DNA from 3 places in the Cytobacillus sp. FSL K6-0129 genome. Region 1 is predicted to be linked to each of the others. Evidence: riboswitches for the same ligand, from Rfam matches in the RefSeq annotation. Region 1 holds a riboswitch; each other region holds the start of a gene.

Region 1 (6,060 bases):
AAGTCTACTAATAAAAAATCATTAGCTGTTCTCTTTCTTTTATCAAGTCCGCTTGAAGTGACTAAAAAGCTGTTTTCATCTACGCGAATGGATAAATTACCACTAGTACCCATAAACCAATCTCTGGCTGCTAATTCATCTTTAATATCAGCTAATGTATCCCACTTTGTTTCATACGTTGTCATGATTTCGCACCAACTAGTTCATCGAGGTATTCAATGCAATCATGGAAGGTTTCGAAAGGTGTATAAGAAATACCAGTTTCTTCACATTTTTGAATTAAGAAATCTCTAGCAAGTACGGCATCTGCTATTTTGGCTGCTTCAAAGTCTGTAATCGAATCTCCAATAAGAATATTAAAGTGTTCAGGAGAAGAGTGTTTTCTAATAATGGTTGGTTTACAACAGCCGCAACCTTGTGAAGAACATAGTTCATCACACTGGTGTGGATAGTGAATATCTATTGTTTCTAAAGCAAAGCTTGCGTGATTGCAAAATACTTTCGTAAATGGCCCATAAGGTTCAAGTACTGGTTCTAAAAAAAAGTCAATCCCACCACTAACAATATAAAGAGGGATACCGTTTTCATGTGTATATCTAACAAAAGCTGAAAATCCTTCACGAATTTCTGCACTATTTAATACAAAATGGATAATCTCTTCTTTTTTACTTGTTGGTAAAAGTGAGAAGAGATTTTTAACACCCTCTTGGATAGAGATATTTTGAGCTAAAATATCTTCCTTGATCTGTTTTGCCTCAATAGGACCGAAATGCTCCATAATCTTTACAATGTTGTCGTTATTCGTAATTGTTCCATCGAAATCACAAAAAATCATTGGTTTTGTCATCTTTTATGACGTACCTCCCCATTTTGCTAATGCTGCTTCTAATTCTTGCGCTTTTGTTGCACGATGAGTATTTTGTTGTATGACGTGATCAATGGCTTGCCTAAAAGCTCTCACGCCAGCTGCTGCTCCTTCAGGATGACCATGGACCCCGCCGCCAGCATTAATTATACAATCATTGCCAAAGTCATGATAAAGCAACGGCACTAAACCTGGATGAATGCCTGCTGAAGGGACCGGGAATGCCTGATTCAAGCCATTTTCTTCGGTTAACTGTCTAGCGATAGCTAAGGTTTTTTCTTTTTCCATGGCAACAGAACCATATGGAGAAGGAAATAAAGAGAAATCTGCGCCTGCTAAGCGAGTAAGATTACCGAGTAATAAATCAGGAGCCACACCATAGAAGTTTGAAGAAGTATAGGCCCCACTATATGCAGGATGTGCCATGATAGGTAACTGCACTTCATTGTTTTCAGCTAGTGTTTGGAGCATATCTAGACCGTAAGTGTGAACATTGAATAATAATGCATCCGCACCTAATTCGCTCGCATGTTTTGCTTTATCTACTAAATCCATTGTTCTCCCAGATAAATTGACTGCATAAAGTGTCCTTTTTCCAGTCTTTTCATAGACTTCATCTAGTATTTCTTTACCTGCGATAATTCGGTCTTCAAAAGAGATGTTGACATCAAAAAGAATTTCATCATCTTTTACAATATCAACGCCCCCCATAGCCTGGTCTCTTAACTGTTCTCTTAAAAAGTGAATATCCCTGCCGATAATGCCTTTAAATATACTCATAAGTAATGGGCGGTCTTGAATATTTAGTTTCGATCTTATATTTTTTATACCGAATTTTGGTCCAGGAAAACGGGAAAGATCCTCATTATCAAATTCCAGATTTAATAATTTTACTTCACCATCTAGAGATAACTTTCCAAATACAGTTGTTAAGATTGCTGGAATATCAAATGTGAAATTATATGTAGGGTAGGCGATACTAATTTCGCACCTTACTTCACCGAATCGATTGGGATGTTCATCATCATAAAATTCTTGTAGTGCAGTGACTCTGCCTTTATGTTTTAGTAATTGTTTTTGCTCAAGTAATGGTAACGCTGTCCACGAGCCTATCGTTAATCCTAAAGCGATATCCTCTGCTTTTTTCTCTAATGAACCGGGTCTTGCGTATACTTGATAAGTTGCAATTACATCTCCCATATGAGAACCCTCCCTGATGATTTCGAATTAACATTGACAATAAAAAACCCTCTTCTTAATCAATAAGAAGAGGGTTAGTTCGCAGTGATAGAACCTTCTCCTTATCTGTCAGCATGATTGCTGCAAGAATTAGCACCGTGTTCATTTAGAATCGGTTGCCGGGCTTCATCGGGCTCGTCCCTCCGCCTGCTCTTGATAAGAAAATTTATGATTATCGTTTTAAATTTTTGCACAATTGTATTATGTCACCAGGTGTTTTATCTGTCAACAGAGAATTTTTTACGTTATATGACAAAATTCTTTTAACCTTAAAAAGATGAAAAGTTTTAAAAAAAAGATTGACACTTTTTTATAAACGGTGCTAGTATTTGCTCAAGATATTTCAAAAAATGAATCTTTTATACTCTTATCAAGAGCAGGTGGAGGGAAATATGGCCCGATGAAACCCAGCAACCGACCGTAATATCGTTGTGAAACGAGGCGCAGCTAGAGAATTTCTGCGCCTAATGTAAGGCACGGTGCTAATTCCATTCAGAAGTTATTCTGAAAGATGAGAGGCAAAATCGTAATGACGAATGCCTCTTTCTGTAAAGGAAAGGGGCATTTTTGTTTCTGTAATGACAAAGCAGGTCCGACTACATCTCTTCATGTAGTCACCCCTGTTTTGTGCCACAGATAAATAAAGAAATAAGGGGGAAGAGATATGGCTGTTTTAGATAATATAGGTTATCGCGCTTTGACAGAGGAATCAGCGTGTGAATACGTGAAGAGTTTAAAACTGTTTTTACCGGATGAAAAAATGACGGTGGAAGAGATTGGTGATGGTAATTTGAATTATGTTTACCGTATTACTTCTAATCATAAAAGTGTAATTATTAAGCAAGCACTCCCTTATGCAAAAGTAGTCGGAGAAAGCTGGCCTCTAACACTTAAACGTGCAAAACTGGAGGCAGAAGTGCTTAAGAAGCATGGTGAATTCGTTCCTCACCTCCTCCCAGCAGTACTAGCATCAGATGAAGAGCTAGCATTAACTGTGATGGAGGATCTTTCCCATTTGACAATTGTAAGAGACGGATTGATTCAAGGGGATCATTATCCGAATTTATCAGCTCATATTGGTGAGTACTTAGCAAAGACATTGTTTTCAACTTCAGATTTTGCTCTTCATCCGTTTGAGAAAAAGAAATTGGTCGCTAAATTTTCAAATCCTGAACTATGTAAAATCACTGAGGATTTAGTATTCACCGATCCATTTTTTGATGTGGAAACGAATGATTTTGAAGCTGAGTTGGCTGAAGTGGTTCAGCAACTATGGGCTAATGACAAGTTGAAACTTGAAGTAGCCAAAATAAAATATGCTTTTCTCACAGAAGCAGAGAGCTTACTACATGGTGACCTACATACAGGGAGTATATTTGCGAGTAAGAGTGAGACGAAGGTGATCGATCCTGAGTTCGGCTTTTATGGTCCGATTGGATTTGATGTCGGTCAATATATTGCCCATCTCATTTTCCAAGTACTTGTACGAAACGAAAACGATAGAATCGTTATTCTTCAACAGATAGAAGAAGTATGGGATGTGTTTTCTCAATATTTTTCAGAAGCTTGGCAAAATTCTGTTGTTAATCCTTTTACGAAAGTACCAGGCGCTCTAGAGTCTTTTCTAGCTAAAGTATTTAAAGATGCTATCGGAGTAGTAGGGTGTGAATTAATTCGGAGAACAATCGGATTGTCGCATGTGAAGGATCTTGATGGAATAGAAGATAGTTCAATTAGATTATATGTGAAGAAGGCAACGATTCAATTAGGTTCATCCTTGATTATTAATCGCAAAAACATAGTAACAATCTCGCAACTTCTTAAGGAACTGGAGGCGTATACATCATGAGTATACCAACACCAATTGAATGGCAAGAAGGTAGATTGAAAATTCTTGATCAAACCTTATTACCCCATCAAACAAGATGGATAGAACTCGAAACCATTGAAGATGTCTTTGAGGCAATTATTCAGTTGAAAGTAAGAGGGGCGCCAGCTATTGGAATTACTGCTGCTTATGGTTTAGCGATTGCTGCAAAAAAATACGAAGGGGTCGACATTGAAACTTTCCATCTTAGAATTCATGAAGATTATCTTTATCTAGCGGGCTCTAGACCGACAGCTGTTAATTTGTTCTGGGCTTTGGATCGAATGATGAAAGTAATAGAAACGCTGTATTCAACAGAGGAGACAATTATCAGTTTGGAGCAAGAAGCAAAGAAAATACATCAAGAAGACGAGGAGATTTGTCGCCAAATTGGTGAAAATGCACTAAGTCTATTGAATGGAAGGAAAAAGGTATTAACGATTTGCAATGCGGGGACGATTGCTACGGGAAAATATGGTACAGCGCTAGCGCCGTTTCATTTAGGCAAGGAGAAGGGTGTTGACTTTCAAGTATATGCTTGTGAAACGAGACCGGTTCTTCAGGGAGCGCGCCTAACTGCTTGGGAGCTTCAACAGTCCAATGTGGATGTGACGGTCATTACTGATAATATGGCTGCTCATACCATAGCAACCAAGGGGATTGAAGCGATTATAGTCGGGGCCGATCGTATTGCCAGCAATGGAGATACAGCGAATAAAATCGGTACATGGCAACTAGCTATTTTAGCAAACTATTTTCAAATTCCTTTCTATGTAGCTGCGCCATTATCGACATTTGACTTTTCTATCGCATCAGGGGCAGATATTCCGATTGAGGAGAGGTTGGCAGAAGAGGTGACTCATATTGGGCCAAACCAGATCACACCAGAAGGAACGAAAGTGTTTAATCCGGCGTTTGATGTGACAACGGCTAATTTAATTACTGCAATTATTACTGAAAAAGGCATTTTTGAAGCTGATCGAAACAAATTGGCACAATTGAATAAAGCAGAAGAGGGAGTTAGGGCATGAAGAACAATCGTATACTATTAGCGTTTCTTATTATTTTTATTTTAATTTTGGCAGGCTGCCAGCCAAAAGGAAGCAATTCAAGTAGTGAAGCAACTGCATCAACTAAAGAGAATAGTGTACATCCGTTAGCTAATAAAAAGATCGCACTAATCATGCAAATTAATTTAGGAACTTTTTCTGCACAATATATTGAAGGGGTAAAAGAGCAGGTAGAAAAGTTTGGTGGAACCGTTCAAGTATTTACTTCTGAAGGTGACTTAGCAAAAATGGCTTCCAATTTAGATGCAGCGATTAATCAAAAATTTGATGGGATATTAATTGATCATGGAACGAAGGAAGCGTTAACGCAAGGAGTAGAAAAAGCGGCTGCACAAAATATACCTGTAGTGGTCTTTGATGCTGATATTGCAGTGAAAGATGTAACTGTACTTCAACAAGGCGATGAAGAAATGGCGAAGTTGACATTAACCAAGCTTGCTGCAGATGCAGGAGGGAAAGCAAATATTGTTAAGATTTGGGTAGCTGGATTTGCACCGATGGAAAGAAGACAAGTAGCTTATGAACAATTTTTAAAAGAGAATACAGATATTAAGGAAGTAGCAGCATTTGGTGCTGCCACCGATAATACAGCATTAGATACTCAAGCACAAATGGAAGCAATCCTAAAACAATATCCAAATGAAGGTGAAATAACAGCAGTTTGGGCAGCTTGGGATGAGTTTGCTAAAGGAGCTGTCAGAGCGCTAGAGCAGGCAGGAAGAGAAGATATTAAAGTCTACGGGATTGATATGAGTGACGAAGACCTGCAACTGATACAAAAAGAAAACAGTTCATGGGAAGCGACAGCTGCCGTTGATCCAAAAGATATTGGTCGTATTCAAGTTCGATATTTGTACCAAAAATTAAACGGTGATTCGCCTAAAGAAAAAGTTATCCTTGATCCTGTTTTTGTAGAGAAAAGTCAATTACCTGATGAGGCAATTACAACAAACGAACTGCATGAATATATAGATGGTTGGGGAGAAAGTGAACAAGGCTATACGGAAGAATTAAAAGCA
Region 2 (6,060 bases), 450 kb from region 1:
TGTCGTAATCGGGTAGAGAGCTACGATAATCAACGACTGATTGATCAAACAGAATGGCACTTGCAACGGAAGCAGGTAATCTTGTCGTTTCTTCAAGCATCCAATCTAGCTCGCTTAGACTTAATTCTTTTTTAAACATTAGTGGAATGAAACCTTTTAAAAAGGCTTTTTGGTCTCTTTGCACTTCTCTCATAAAACTAGTTAAAGTCTCCATATCAAAGGCGCCTATTGAGAAATCAGGCCATTTAAAATCGGAGGCAAGTTCATCTACGATTACTGTCGATTTAATATGTTTATCACCAAATAACTTTAAGTACTCCCATATGACAAATGCCCCCATCGACCAGCCAACAAGGGTCACATTCTCTAGTTTTAAATTTGTGATAAATTGTCTAATATCTTCGGCATACTGTGCAATGGTATGGCCATGATGGACTTTTTCTGATTGACCATGTCCTCGTAAATCTGGTATTAACACACGATAATCAGTCTTAAAGTATTCTATCTGCTTTTCAAAGAATCGACCACTCATCCATACACCATGAATAAAAATGACTGGTTCACCATTACCTACATCTTCAAAATAAATACTTGTACCGTCACTTAATTTCATTATTGTCACATCATCAACCTCCATTTTAAAAAATTCAATAATAATATAATCTATGCCTCAATCTATAAAAGTAGTGGCAAAACAATAGCTAAAATTTATCTTCTCTTATTTATTATACAACTCTAAATTTTATAAAAATATTGTATCTCAAAGTTTTTTTAAACAATTAAAGGAGCCGAACAAACAGGAGTTGTTCGGCAAAAAATATATTTTCAGTTATTTTAGTTGTAACTCCTTTATAGACAATAAAGAATGCAGACGATTTAATTCTTTATCTAATCTTTCCTTTACATGATTTTCGACAATAAAACGATGATCTTCTGTTCTTTCAATCTCTTTATCTAAAACATATACACCCTGAAGGACTGTTTCTGCTCCTAAACTGGATATAACTGGTTTCAATGCATAATCAATCATAAGTAAATGTCCGAATGAGCCCCCTATCACAAGCGGTAATACAGATTTATCAACGAAGCCTTTTTGAGGTAATAAATCCAAATAAGCTTTTAGTACACCTGTATAAGAGGCTTTAAATACTGGTGTTAATATAATTACAGCATCTGATTTTTCTACTTTTTCATTCGCTGCGATAATTGCTGGGCTATCAAATTTTGCATGAATTAAATCTTCAGCAGGTAGCTCCCTTACTGTAATTTGCTCATATGGCACGCCCTTTTTGTTTAAAAAAGCAATCGCTTCTTGCTCTAATCCGTTTAAACGGGAATTGTTTGATGTGCTTCCCGATATGATTACAACATTTGTCATCTTCAGACGCCTCCTATTTTGTAACTGTCAACTTACTAAATTTTTTACCAAAATGATGCTCTGGCAAATGGTCATACCCAAATAAATTCTTTCTTAAAGTACCTTCTTCATACTCTCTTCTTACGAGCCCCCTATCTTGTAGGATTGGAATGACATGCTCAACGAACTCTTCGAATGTACCTGGAGTGACGGCATATGCAACGTTAAACCCGTCAACTCCTGTCTCTTCTTTCCATCCTTCTAATTGATCAGCAACAGAGTGTGCTGTACCAACAGCCACTTGACCCATCCCGCCAACACCAACAAATTTGGCAATGTCATCGACCGTCCAACTCTTTGTAGAATCTATATTCGTAAATGTTTCAACGATTGACTGAATGGCGTCATTTTTAACGTACTCGATTGGTTGATTTGCTTTATACTCTGAGAAGTCGATACCACTCCACCCCCCAAATAACGCTAATGATCCTTCATAACTAGCATGGTTTTGATAGTCCTCATACTTAACTCTAGCATCTTCCTCTGTTTCACCGATAATAGGCGTGACGAGAGAGAGAATCTTTACTTCACTGGGGTCTCTCCCCTCCGCTCTTACTTCTTCCCTAATTTTATCGACTATTACTTTACCGGCTTCTTTTGTGGGCACACTTATAAAGACCAACTCTGCATGTTTAGCAGCAAACTTTCTCCCTCTTGTAGATGCACCCGCTTGAAAAATAACCGGTGTCCTTTGCAGAGAAGGTTCACATAGATGTGCACCTGGCACCTTAAAATATTTCCCTTCATGGTTAATATCGTGAACTTTACTTGGATCTGTATAGAGCCCTTTTTCCTTGTCTAAAACCACTGCGTCGTCTTCCCAGCTTTGTTCCCACAGTTTATATGTGACATCTAAATATTCATCAGCTATCTCATAACGTTCATCATGGCTGATTTGTTGATCTAGTCCTATATTTAGTGCGGCACTATTTAAATAAGATGTGACAATATTCCAACCTATTCTTCCTTTTGTTAAATGATCGAGAGTGGACATCCTCCTTGCAAATACATATGGATGTTCAAAACTAGTTGAAACCGTTAGACCAAACCCTAAATGTTTTGTTACTTGCGCCATTATAGGAACAACGAAAGCAGGATCATTAACTGGCACCTGTACCCCTTGTTTAACCGCTGCTTCTCTAGAATTTTGATAAACATCATATGTACCAAGCACATCTGCCAGGAAAATGGCATCAAAACGTCCCTTTTCAAGTACTTGAGCCAAATGTGTCCAATATGATATGTCTTTATAAGTGGAAGATTGATCATCCTTATGTGTCCATAGTCCTGGTGATTGATGCCCAGCGCAGTTCATATCAAAAGCATTGAGGTACATTCTTTTCGCGGTCATTTTTAATTCTCCTTTAGTGATCATATTTTATAAAAAACTCATCAAGTGCTTTACTTAAACCACCTTTTCCAAATTTGATTCTCGTTTTATTGTTTCGATTTTCAATTTGATTCGAGGCAAAATCCAAAAACGCGATGACGAACAGTCTCCTAACAATTATTGAATGCAACCCTTTGTCATAAAGCGATTGTTCAACCGTATGGAAGATTCCTTTATTAATATTAAAAGATTGACAACACCATCTAATAAAGTGAAAGTCAGGTAGATTCAAGTACATGCAGCCTGATAGGTTTTTAGCTACATTGGGTGCTTGATTACTAATTGTTGACTGCATGTAACTCACTCCTTTTCATTTGCTCCATTCCATCATTTTTTATTTTGTTGTTTCTTTTTCAGAGCAAATCGTTTCTTCTCGGTAATGTCAATTTGGGTAATATCCCCTTCGTGTACAGTAATGGTGACACAACCATATTCGAGTTCCTTTAATGTTGTGAGAATGGTATGAATTTTATCTTGATCAATGTGTTTTTCCATAAAATTCTCCTTTATGGGACTTATTTTAGTCTTTTTACAAGCTCCTCTATTTCTGTAAGTGTTAACTGTTCTAATTCATGTCGCTTGAACTTTATTTCATCTATAGTAAGCATAAGGTTGATTAAGGTTTGTTTTCTCTTTGCTATCGCTTTTTGTAAAAACTTAGCCAACCTCTTTCCCCCCCCACTCGGTGTTCTTTTTTTCTTCATTCATCGTATCTAGAAATTCTGTTGTATCCTGAATAATTTTGGTCTGATCATAATCCATGGATGCTACATGATATGAGTTGTAAAGGACTCGAAGCCATTTATGATCTGTTTGAATTTCGATAAAAATACGATCTGTATTCTCTGGAGGTACAACATGATCATGGATAGACTTAAAGCATAATATTGGGCAATGAATTTGAGATAAACTTTTTCCTGCGTCACTCATTACCTTTTGTAAAGAGTGAACTGCTTTTACCGGAATATTATCGTAAGTAATTTCATGTATAGTCGGATTTTTGATATCTGGGCTACCTTCGTCAATATAGTGTTTCTCATCGTAATATCTTAAATACTCGTAATCTGGTAATGTCAGTGCAGTATTAATTAGGATCAGTCCATCCAGCTCTCCATATTTCTTAGCTAACAACAGCGCTAATGCACCGCCCATAGATTGACCTAAACAATAGACTTGTTTGCACTTCTCCTTTAATTGCTTATAAGCTGTAACAACATCATTGAACCAATCATCAGAACCATATAACTCTAAATCTCTGCTTTTTGTTCCATGTCCCGTGAGCCTTGGGGCATGAACAGTAAAACCCCTATTTGCAAGTTCCGCACCCAAGTCCTCAATGCTCTGCGGTGTTCCAACAAAGCCATGAATGAGGAGAATACCAATGTCCCCACCTTCATAATAAAAAGAATCTGCACCTGGTATAACTGTTGATTCTACTCTTTTCATTTTTTCGTCCTCCTTTATATTGCAACATTTTGGTGGACAATGGTTGACTACCATTGCCGATTTTTCCCGTTGATGTAAATCTAGCTGCACTACTGCCTTTGGAGGTCCAATCAGCAACTTTAATTCCAACTTAACAAATAGGTTTAATCAGTTTAAAAACAGCATTTGTATAGAGGAGATCATCCCTTGGTGATTAAATCATGCAAAATAAAAAACCTCTTCTGACAAGAAGAGGTTAAAGTTCCGTTCTTTATCTCTCCTTATCTTTCAAGCAACAGCTTGCTGGAATTGGCACAGTGCAATAAATTGCCTGTTGCCGAGGCTTCAAAGGGCCAGTCCCTCCACCTCTCTGGATAAGAAAAATCATATTAAATTTTATATCATTTACTCTATAATATTTATCAATATTTGTCAATTATTTTTTAAAAATTAAGATGATTTACTCATTCGCCCATCCATTCTGGCTTATGAAAACCTTTAAAGTTTTCTTCAATTACTTTTGCAAATTCCTCCGACTCTATGGCTTCAATGATATCCTTTGCCATTTGGGCGTCTTTATCTTCTTTACGAACAACAATCCTATTTTGGATTTCCTCAGGAATTTGATCCCGATAAATGGCTGTTGTTAAATCTAATCCTGCAGCAACCGCAAAGTTACCATTAACAGCAGCAAGATCAACTGATTCAAGAGACCTTGGCAGTTGGGCTGCATCTACTTCATGGAATTTCAAATTTTTCGGGTTAGATAATACATCATTTACTGTTGCATTGACTGGGTTTATATCATCTTTCAATTCTATTAAACCAGCATCACGCGCAACTGTTAATCCTCTCGCTAAGTTTGTAGGATCATTAGCAATGGCCATCGTGCTGCCATCTTTCACTTCTTCAAGGGAGTTGAATTTTTCTGAATAAATACCAATTGGAGCTGTAGGAACAGAAATAATATCTACTAGATCCATCCCTTTTTCAGTGTTAAAATTCTCTAAGTACACTTTATGTTGAAATAAATTACCATCCAAATCTCCACTATCTAAAGCAATATTCGGTTGAACATAATCATTAAATTCCTTTACTTCTACTTTGTACCCTTTTTCCTCAAGTAGTGGTGCTACACCTTGCTCAAGCATATCACTATAAGGAACTGTCGCCCCTAAGACCATCTCTTTCTTTTCTTCGCCGGATGAACCTGATGTCCCACATGCACTTAAAACAGTGCAACAAGTCAGTACAAAAAATAATAACCAAACTTTTCTCATACCCTTCACCTCTTATTTTAATTATTTATCTTTTCACCTTTACGATATTTACTTCCTGGATGACCACTCGGTAAAAGGGGCGAGCCATGAGTAAAAAGCTTTTCTCTTAACGTACCCTTTTTGTATTCCTTTTTATATAAACCACGTTCTTGTAGAATCGGAATAACAAGCTCAATAAAATCTTCCAAATCTGCTGGCGTTACTAAATGATTTAAATTAAAACCATCGACACCAGAGGCTTCAAACTGATATTGAATTTGGTCTGCTACTTCTGATGGATTGCCGACAATTATATTGTCTCTATCTAATCCTTCTAATTTTGAAATCGCTTCTTTAATCGATAGTCTTTTCTTCGCATCTTTCGTTAATGAAGCAGCTTTATAATGCCCATGCTCTGTAGCTTTAAATTCAAATGGGTTATCTAACTCATCCTTTGTAAATTCCGCAACATTATAACCGCTTGCGCCCCCAAACTGTGCTTTCGCTGCATCTGCACTCCATAATTGGTTGTATTCAGCAAATTTCTCTTCCGCTTCTTCAGTTGTCTT
Region 3 (6,060 bases), 790 kb from region 1:
GTCCTTCACTTCTGTATGAACTGCCGTTTGAGCAAATCCTGTCATAAGCATCATGCCAACTGTATTCGTTTGAATAGACTGGTTTAAATAACTAAACTCAATCGTATTAATATCTCTTTTGTCACCAAACAGGCGATAACCTTTTGTATAATTTATATCTGAGACGAAGTCGACCGTTGTAGGGACATTAATCAAATTAGGTAATGGGTAATACCCCTCGTCAACCGCATAATTTAAGAACTTTTGATAATATTTCTGCGTTACATTTGTCATCTCACGATATAAATCAATAATATCATTTCGGTAGGACGTTGCTATATGAAGGGTGTATAGTCCCATGCTAATTTCCTTTAACACCATACACAAAAGAATATCAAATCCCTCTCCAAAAATTTTAGGAGCTTTCAAGTTCACATCGGCATTAGTGAAGCCTTGAGGTATAACAGCACCCTCATCATTAAATATCTGTTCAATACGGTGGACATTTGGCTCTAACTCAGACCATAAACCTTGCATAAGCTTTTTCGCTTTTTTATCCTCGGACACTTCTATAAAATGTTCTAAAACCCTTAATATCATTGTTTTCTTCTGATAAGTAATCCACAGTGCACCAATTTCTGTAGATGTCATTTTACTTCGATTGACCATTCTGTCACCTACTTTTATAAAATAACCATTCTTGTGACTAAGTTTTGCTATTCTCCTACTAAATATTCCCTTTATATCAAAAAAGCTAGAGGACAGGGATAGTCGTTCCCTTACCTCCAGCTTTCTAAATTATCCCCAAAGCATACGAAAACGCATAGCTGCATCAATTACTCTAGCTGTCGCTCCTTCATGCCTGGATGCATACTTCTTTCGATTGACACAATCAATTAACATTTGATCACATTGATAACAATGGCCATATCGATCAATGCAGGCATCATGTTTCTGACAACAAGAATCCACATAATTGATGGGCTTGCCTGGACCGCTACAACCCGGGCCACAATACCGATAACCTCCAGGCAAACAAAAACCTTTTTTATTAAACCTGTTCACTATTTTCACCTTCTTATCCTTTTATATATATTACAAACAGTAAGTCCATTTCGCCTGTGACCTTACCTAATAGGGGAATATTTTTATCAATTTATTTCAGTGCTTATGGGTCAAATAACATAAAAAAGCCAACCTATCCAAAAAGGATAAGTTGGCAACTATTGAATTCGACTAAACTTAATCAAAGTAAATATAATTGGAACTATCGTGGCAAGTAAAAACACTGGCAGAAACCAAATGCTTAAAGAGTCCGCCCATCCTAATGCTACTCTAATGGATTGTATAAGTATAAAGCCGAATAATGCGAGGCAAATATTCTTTATGACATTTAGCATTTTTCTACTCGTTAAGTAAAATGCGGCTGCATTTGATTCATTGATGCGTGCAGGGTAATTATGAATATGAGGAAACCGTTCAAATATCCCCATCATGAACCATAGAAACACGCCGATAATTGGTAAGATAAATAATTCATATTTAGAACCCCACCGATCAACTTCCCCTGAAGCATTGTAATGACCCGGTACTTGTTCAGGTATAGCTGACCAAGAAACAACTAAGAATACAATCGACCCAATGAATACAATAAGACCAAGTATGTCGCATCCCCATTCCCATTTAGTACGAGGCAATTTAAGTACTGGTCTATCCATACCCCATTCCTCCTCTTTCCGTTCGTCTTTTTAATACATACGAAGGAAAGATAAAAAGGTTTCATCCATTAGATAATCAAAGGCAACTAGTTCATACAGGGAATTACGCGATGGCTCTATCCCCCTTTTCATGAAAGGAAACAGGCGCGTCGTAATGGTAAGATATCAGTGTTGATGGCTCTGTTTGAGAAAAATATTGTCATTCATACTGTATGAGGTGAATCGCCTGAGACATGCGATCAACAAAGTATATGGTAAAGGAATAAAGAATGGTTCTTTGATAAGCAGTTTAACTTCACACTTTTCACCCTTTATAATGCAAATCGTAATAAACCTACGTACATTGTTTTAACGCTTGCGTGATATCAGCCATCACATCTACAGGATCCTCTAAGCCAACAGAAAGGCGGATCATTTCGGGACTCACACCCGCCTCCGCTTGTTGTCCAGGTGAAAGACGAGCATGTGTTGTACTCGCTGGATGAATAATGAGCGTTTTCGCGTCACCAACATTTGCTAAATGTGATACCAGCTTTAGTGAGTTGATAAACCTTTTAGCTGTACTGATTCCCCCTTTGATGCCAAATGTAAAGATTGCACCTGCCCCACTCGGAAAATACTTTTTCCCGAGATGATATTGTGGATGGCTTTCTAACCCAGGGTAGTTCACCCAAGAAATATGAGGTAACTCTCCTAACCGTTTAGCCAAAACTTGTGCATTAGCGACTTGCTTTTCTACTCTGACACTTAATGACTCCAGACCTTGAATAAATAACCAGCTATTGAAGGCAGACAGCGTTGCCCCTAAGTCATGGCCAAGTTCAAATCTTGCTTTAAGAATAAAAGCTTTTTCCCTAGAAATTTCAACATAGCTGCGATTACCAATAGCAGGCTTTTTCTCATTAAAGGAAGGAAATCTTTCGTTACTCCATTCGAATCTTCCTCCATCTACAATCACCCCACCGATTGCCGTACCATGTCCACCAATAAATTTAGTTGCTGAATGAACGACTATATCCGCGCCAAATGCAAGTGGTTTTAGTAAAAATGGCGTAGTAAATGTATTATCTACTACTAATGGTAGGCCGTGACGTTTCGCTATCTCACTTAACTTTTCTAAATGTGCTACCTCCATATTCGGGTTGCCAATTGTCTCTGTGAAAATCGCCTTTGTCCTTTTATTAATTTTTCCTTCTAAAGATGTAAAGTCCGTCCCATCAACAAAATGAACATTGATACCGAATTTACTAAACGTTTCTGCAAATAAATGGTAGGTACCACCATAAAGAGCCTGTGTAGAAACTATCTCATCGCCTGCTCTTGCAAGTGTTAAAAGGGCAATGGAAATCGCTGCTTGCCCAGATGAAACAGCAAATGAGGCTACGCCACCTTCTAACTGTGCCATTCTCTCCTCAAACACTGCATTGGTTGGATTTGCATTCCTTGAATAAATAAAGCCAGGCTCTTGCATCTGAAATAAGCTTGCTGCATGATCGGTATCTTCAAACACATAGGATGAAGTCATGTATATTGGTACGGCTCTCGACTTTGTAACAGGATCTGGCACTTGCCCCCCATGAAGCGCTATTGTATCAAACTGGTGATGATTCATTTTTCATTCTCCTCTCACATTTCACTTATAATAAACAAACTCGACTCGGAACCATCTATCAGTGATGAGCTTTTGAATATGCCAGCACAATGGTTGTTTTTTCATAAATTGAATTTGAAACATCAATTTTTTATGTCCAACACCTTTTTTCAAGAGCAGAAAAAAGACCACTTTCAATAAAAAGAGATTGTACTCTTCCATCGAAAGCCGCCTTTAGTCGTCTAATCGGCATAGATAAAGCCCCTCTTGCTAAAGAAGAGGGGCTCACGATATATCGCCATATCCTCAACTTATCTATCTTGGAATTAGCACCGTTACCTAGTTTTGGTCGGTTGCTGAGGCTTCAAAGGGCCAGTCCCTCCACCTCTCTTGATAAATTGAATTTTTTAAATTTTAAGAGTCATTAATTATTAATCAGAATAACCTTATCATCCGGCGCTGTCAACAGCTTTTTATAATAAATCTTTTATGCAGCACAAAGTCTTTCTTTTGCCTTTATTACTGACACCCAATATTCAACTGGAGATACAAAGGATTGCAAATAATTCAGCTCTTTATTATACATAAGAGCCTCCACTAAAAGATAAACAGACGTATCATTTAAATCGTTAACAATCATATCAAGCAAAGTTGCTTTCATATTCATAATATCTTCATAATCATCGATGATAGCTAACTTATCATCTAAATATGAAAGAAAAGCTTGTAAATGAACAACCTCTTCTTGTAATTCCTTCCACCCTTTATCCTCAGCTAATACGTTTACATAATTAACAAATTGATTGTACTCTTCATGACTATCTCTTTTAATTTTCTCTGCTAATATATCAAAAAATACATGATTGGACATATCCTTGCTGTTCACTATTAGAGCACCACCTTTACTATTTATATAAAATTATAGACCTTCTCTTTTAAATATTCAATAAAATCACATGAAACTATTTTCAATTAAGGAGTCGGGTGGTGTGTAGTTTTAGTCTAAATTAAACCAAGTAGCTGGGATATAAGGGGGATACAATAATTTCTAATTTTTCTTACGCATTTGAATGAAAGGTGAAATCACCCTTCCACTACTAGATGCATATCCAGCTATTTATGTAAGCTTTGTTTTGCCCTTTTACCCGGCTCATACTTCAATTTGATTCTTTGTTAGCCTTGTTCCTCTCTTTTACATGGCTCATACTTCAATTTGATTCTTTGTTAGCTTCGTTTCTCTCTTTTACATGGCTCATACTTCGATTTGCTTCTTTTTAGCTTCGTTTTGCTCTTTTACATGGACCATAACTAAATCTCTTTTAGCTATGGCAAATAACTTTCCCTTCGATGCAACCGCCTCATATAGAGTAGGATTCAATCATTCAGCCCCTCGCTCGATAGCCAAATTGTGCAGAGATTTCTTTTCCTACTTTTATAATAGATTGACTTTTATCTGCAGAGGGGTCTTTTGGAATCGACTCTGAGAAACCAACTACTGTTATCGCACTTAATAATTCTTGATTGTAATTAAAGATTGGTATAGACACAGAAGATACAGTAGGAATCAAAGGCTCCTTAGCAAAGGCAATCCGTTCCTGCCTTACGCGGTTGATTTCTTCTACCGCATTCCCTTTTCCTTCTTTCCCCATAACCTTAATCCAATCTTTAGTTGTTGCTGAATCAAGGAAGCTCTCGAATATTTTCCCAGTCGATGAAAGCGGTGGTAAAAGTGAACCGAGCTGTGCACCAATATTATAGGCATGTCCCGGGTTCCATATTTTCGAGATAATTGGACCATTATATGTCCACGTAGTTAATAGGCACGTATTGTCTAGTTGATGACTTAAATCCTTCAAATAGGGTAGAACACGTGAAATCACATCTTCCTGCCCTATAGCTGCCACCCCATATTCAATTAATTTACTTCCAAGTTGATATTGTCCATTATGTTTGTCCTTGTATAGAATGTCTAATTCCGTAAAAGTGTTCAAGTATTTATAAAGATTACTTTTTGTAATTCCTGTTTTTTCCTGTATATCAGATAACCTCAATGGTTCTCCGCTAGCAACTAATAGGTCAATAATTCTCATACCAACTTGGATCGATTGGATCGTAGCTTGTTTTTGATTTTTCATGTAAAAACCCCTATTTTATATTTTTTTTAGTATATCAGAAAAACACTATATTTTCTGATTTCAGCCATGTTTTGCATCCTTTTGAAAGGAGTTATTTTTCAAAAAGTTTAAAAAACCACAACAAATTCTCTTGAGTTTATCTGAAAATTAGGATACTATAAATTTATCATTAATAGATAACATCGTTCACTATTAATGGAATATTAAACAACCAATGAAGAAAGAGTCTAATAAACGCTCATTAATAAAGGTTTTATGCCTAACACTTCCACACAAAGCGTTTTACTCTTTGATCACGCAATTCCTAGACAAAAAAAACTTTTCATAAAGGAGTTTGAATATGAAATTAGTTACTTTCACTCACAATAACAACACACGTATCGGAGCAGTTACAGAAGGAAATGAAGTAGTAGACTTAAACTTTGCTTACCAAGCTTTCCTTGAAGCAGAAGGTAAACTACGTTCTGAATTAATTGCTGAAGCGTACATTCCAGCACAAATGGAAGGTTTCCTACAAGGGGGAAATGAAAGCCTTTCCATCGCAAAGGAAATGGTTGATTATGCATTAAATAATCGTGAATCGTTCAAACATCCACTTGTACATGCATTTGAAGATGTAAAAATCGAAGCACCTGTA

The links. A riboswitch is a leader RNA that binds a small molecule or an ion and turns the genes downstream of it on or off. The one in region 1 is predicted to bind S-adenosylmethionine.
Positions count from the first base shown of each region.
Region 2: it holds a riboswitch for S-adenosylmethionine, as region 1 does, so the genes downstream of both, MHI57_RS23485 (alpha/beta hydrolase) here and MHI57_RS21485 (2,3-diketo-5-methylthiopentyl-1-phosphate enolase) in region 1, are expected to answer to the same signal.
Region 3: it holds a riboswitch for S-adenosylmethionine, as region 1 does, so the genes downstream of both, MHI57_RS17230 (O-acetylhomoserine aminocarboxypropyltransferase/cysteine synthase family protein) here and MHI57_RS21485 (2,3-diketo-5-methylthiopentyl-1-phosphate enolase) in region 1, are expected to answer to the same signal.

Region 1 covers NZ_JBBOXM010000001.1:4,209,835-4,215,894, forward strand. The annotation lists gene MHI57_RS21475 (methylthioribulose 1-phosphate dehydratase) at 1-185, opposite strand, end outside; gene MHI57_RS21480 (2-hydroxy-3-keto-5-methylthiopentenyl-1-phosphate phosphatase) at 182-847, opposite strand; gene MHI57_RS21485 (2,3-diketo-5-methylthiopentyl-1-phosphate enolase) at 851-2,065, opposite strand; SAM riboswitch class I at 2,164-2,267, opposite strand; SAM riboswitch class I at 2,469-2,622, shown strand; gene mtnK (S-methyl-5-thioribose kinase) at 2,769-3,953, shown strand; gene mtnA (S-methyl-5-thioribose-1-phosphate isomerase) at 3,950-5,002, shown strand; gene MHI57_RS21500 (sugar ABC transporter substrate-binding protein) at 4,999-6,060, shown strand, end outside.
Region 2 covers NZ_JBBOXM010000001.1:4,655,352-4,661,411, reverse strand. The annotation lists gene MHI57_RS23515 (alpha/beta fold hydrolase) at 1-622, opposite strand, end outside; gene ssuE (NADPH-dependent FMN reductase) at 830-1,378, opposite strand; gene MHI57_RS23505 (LLM class flavin-dependent oxidoreductase) at 1,392-2,768, opposite strand; gene MHI57_RS23500 (hypothetical protein) at 2,782-3,102, opposite strand; gene MHI57_RS23495 (YezD family protein) at 3,135-3,302, opposite strand; gene MHI57_RS23490 (hypothetical protein) at 3,323-3,472, opposite strand; gene MHI57_RS23485 (alpha/beta hydrolase) at 3,465-4,253, opposite strand; SAM riboswitch class I at 4,511-4,613, opposite strand; gene MHI57_RS23480 (MetQ/NlpA family ABC transporter substrate-binding protein) at 4,697-5,512, opposite strand; gene MHI57_RS23475 (LLM class flavin-dependent oxidoreductase) at 5,530-6,060, opposite strand, start outside.
Region 3 covers NZ_JBBOXM010000001.1:3,418,064-3,424,123, reverse strand. The annotation lists gene MHI57_RS17245 (DUF3231 family protein) at 1-648, opposite strand, end outside; gene MHI57_RS17240 (Parvovirus coat protein VP1-like protein) at 778-1,044, opposite strand; gene MHI57_RS17235 (DUF1648 domain-containing protein) at 1,203-1,697, opposite strand; gene MHI57_RS17230 (O-acetylhomoserine aminocarboxypropyltransferase/cysteine synthase family protein) at 2,032-3,309, opposite strand; SAM riboswitch class I at 3,597-3,688, opposite strand; gene MHI57_RS17225 (hypothetical protein) at 3,776-4,174, opposite strand; gene MHI57_RS17220 (hypothetical protein) at 4,541-4,666, opposite strand; gene MHI57_RS17215 (IclR family transcriptional regulator) at 4,671-5,423, opposite strand; gene MHI57_RS17210 (fumarylacetoacetate hydrolase family protein) at 5,764-6,060, shown strand, end outside.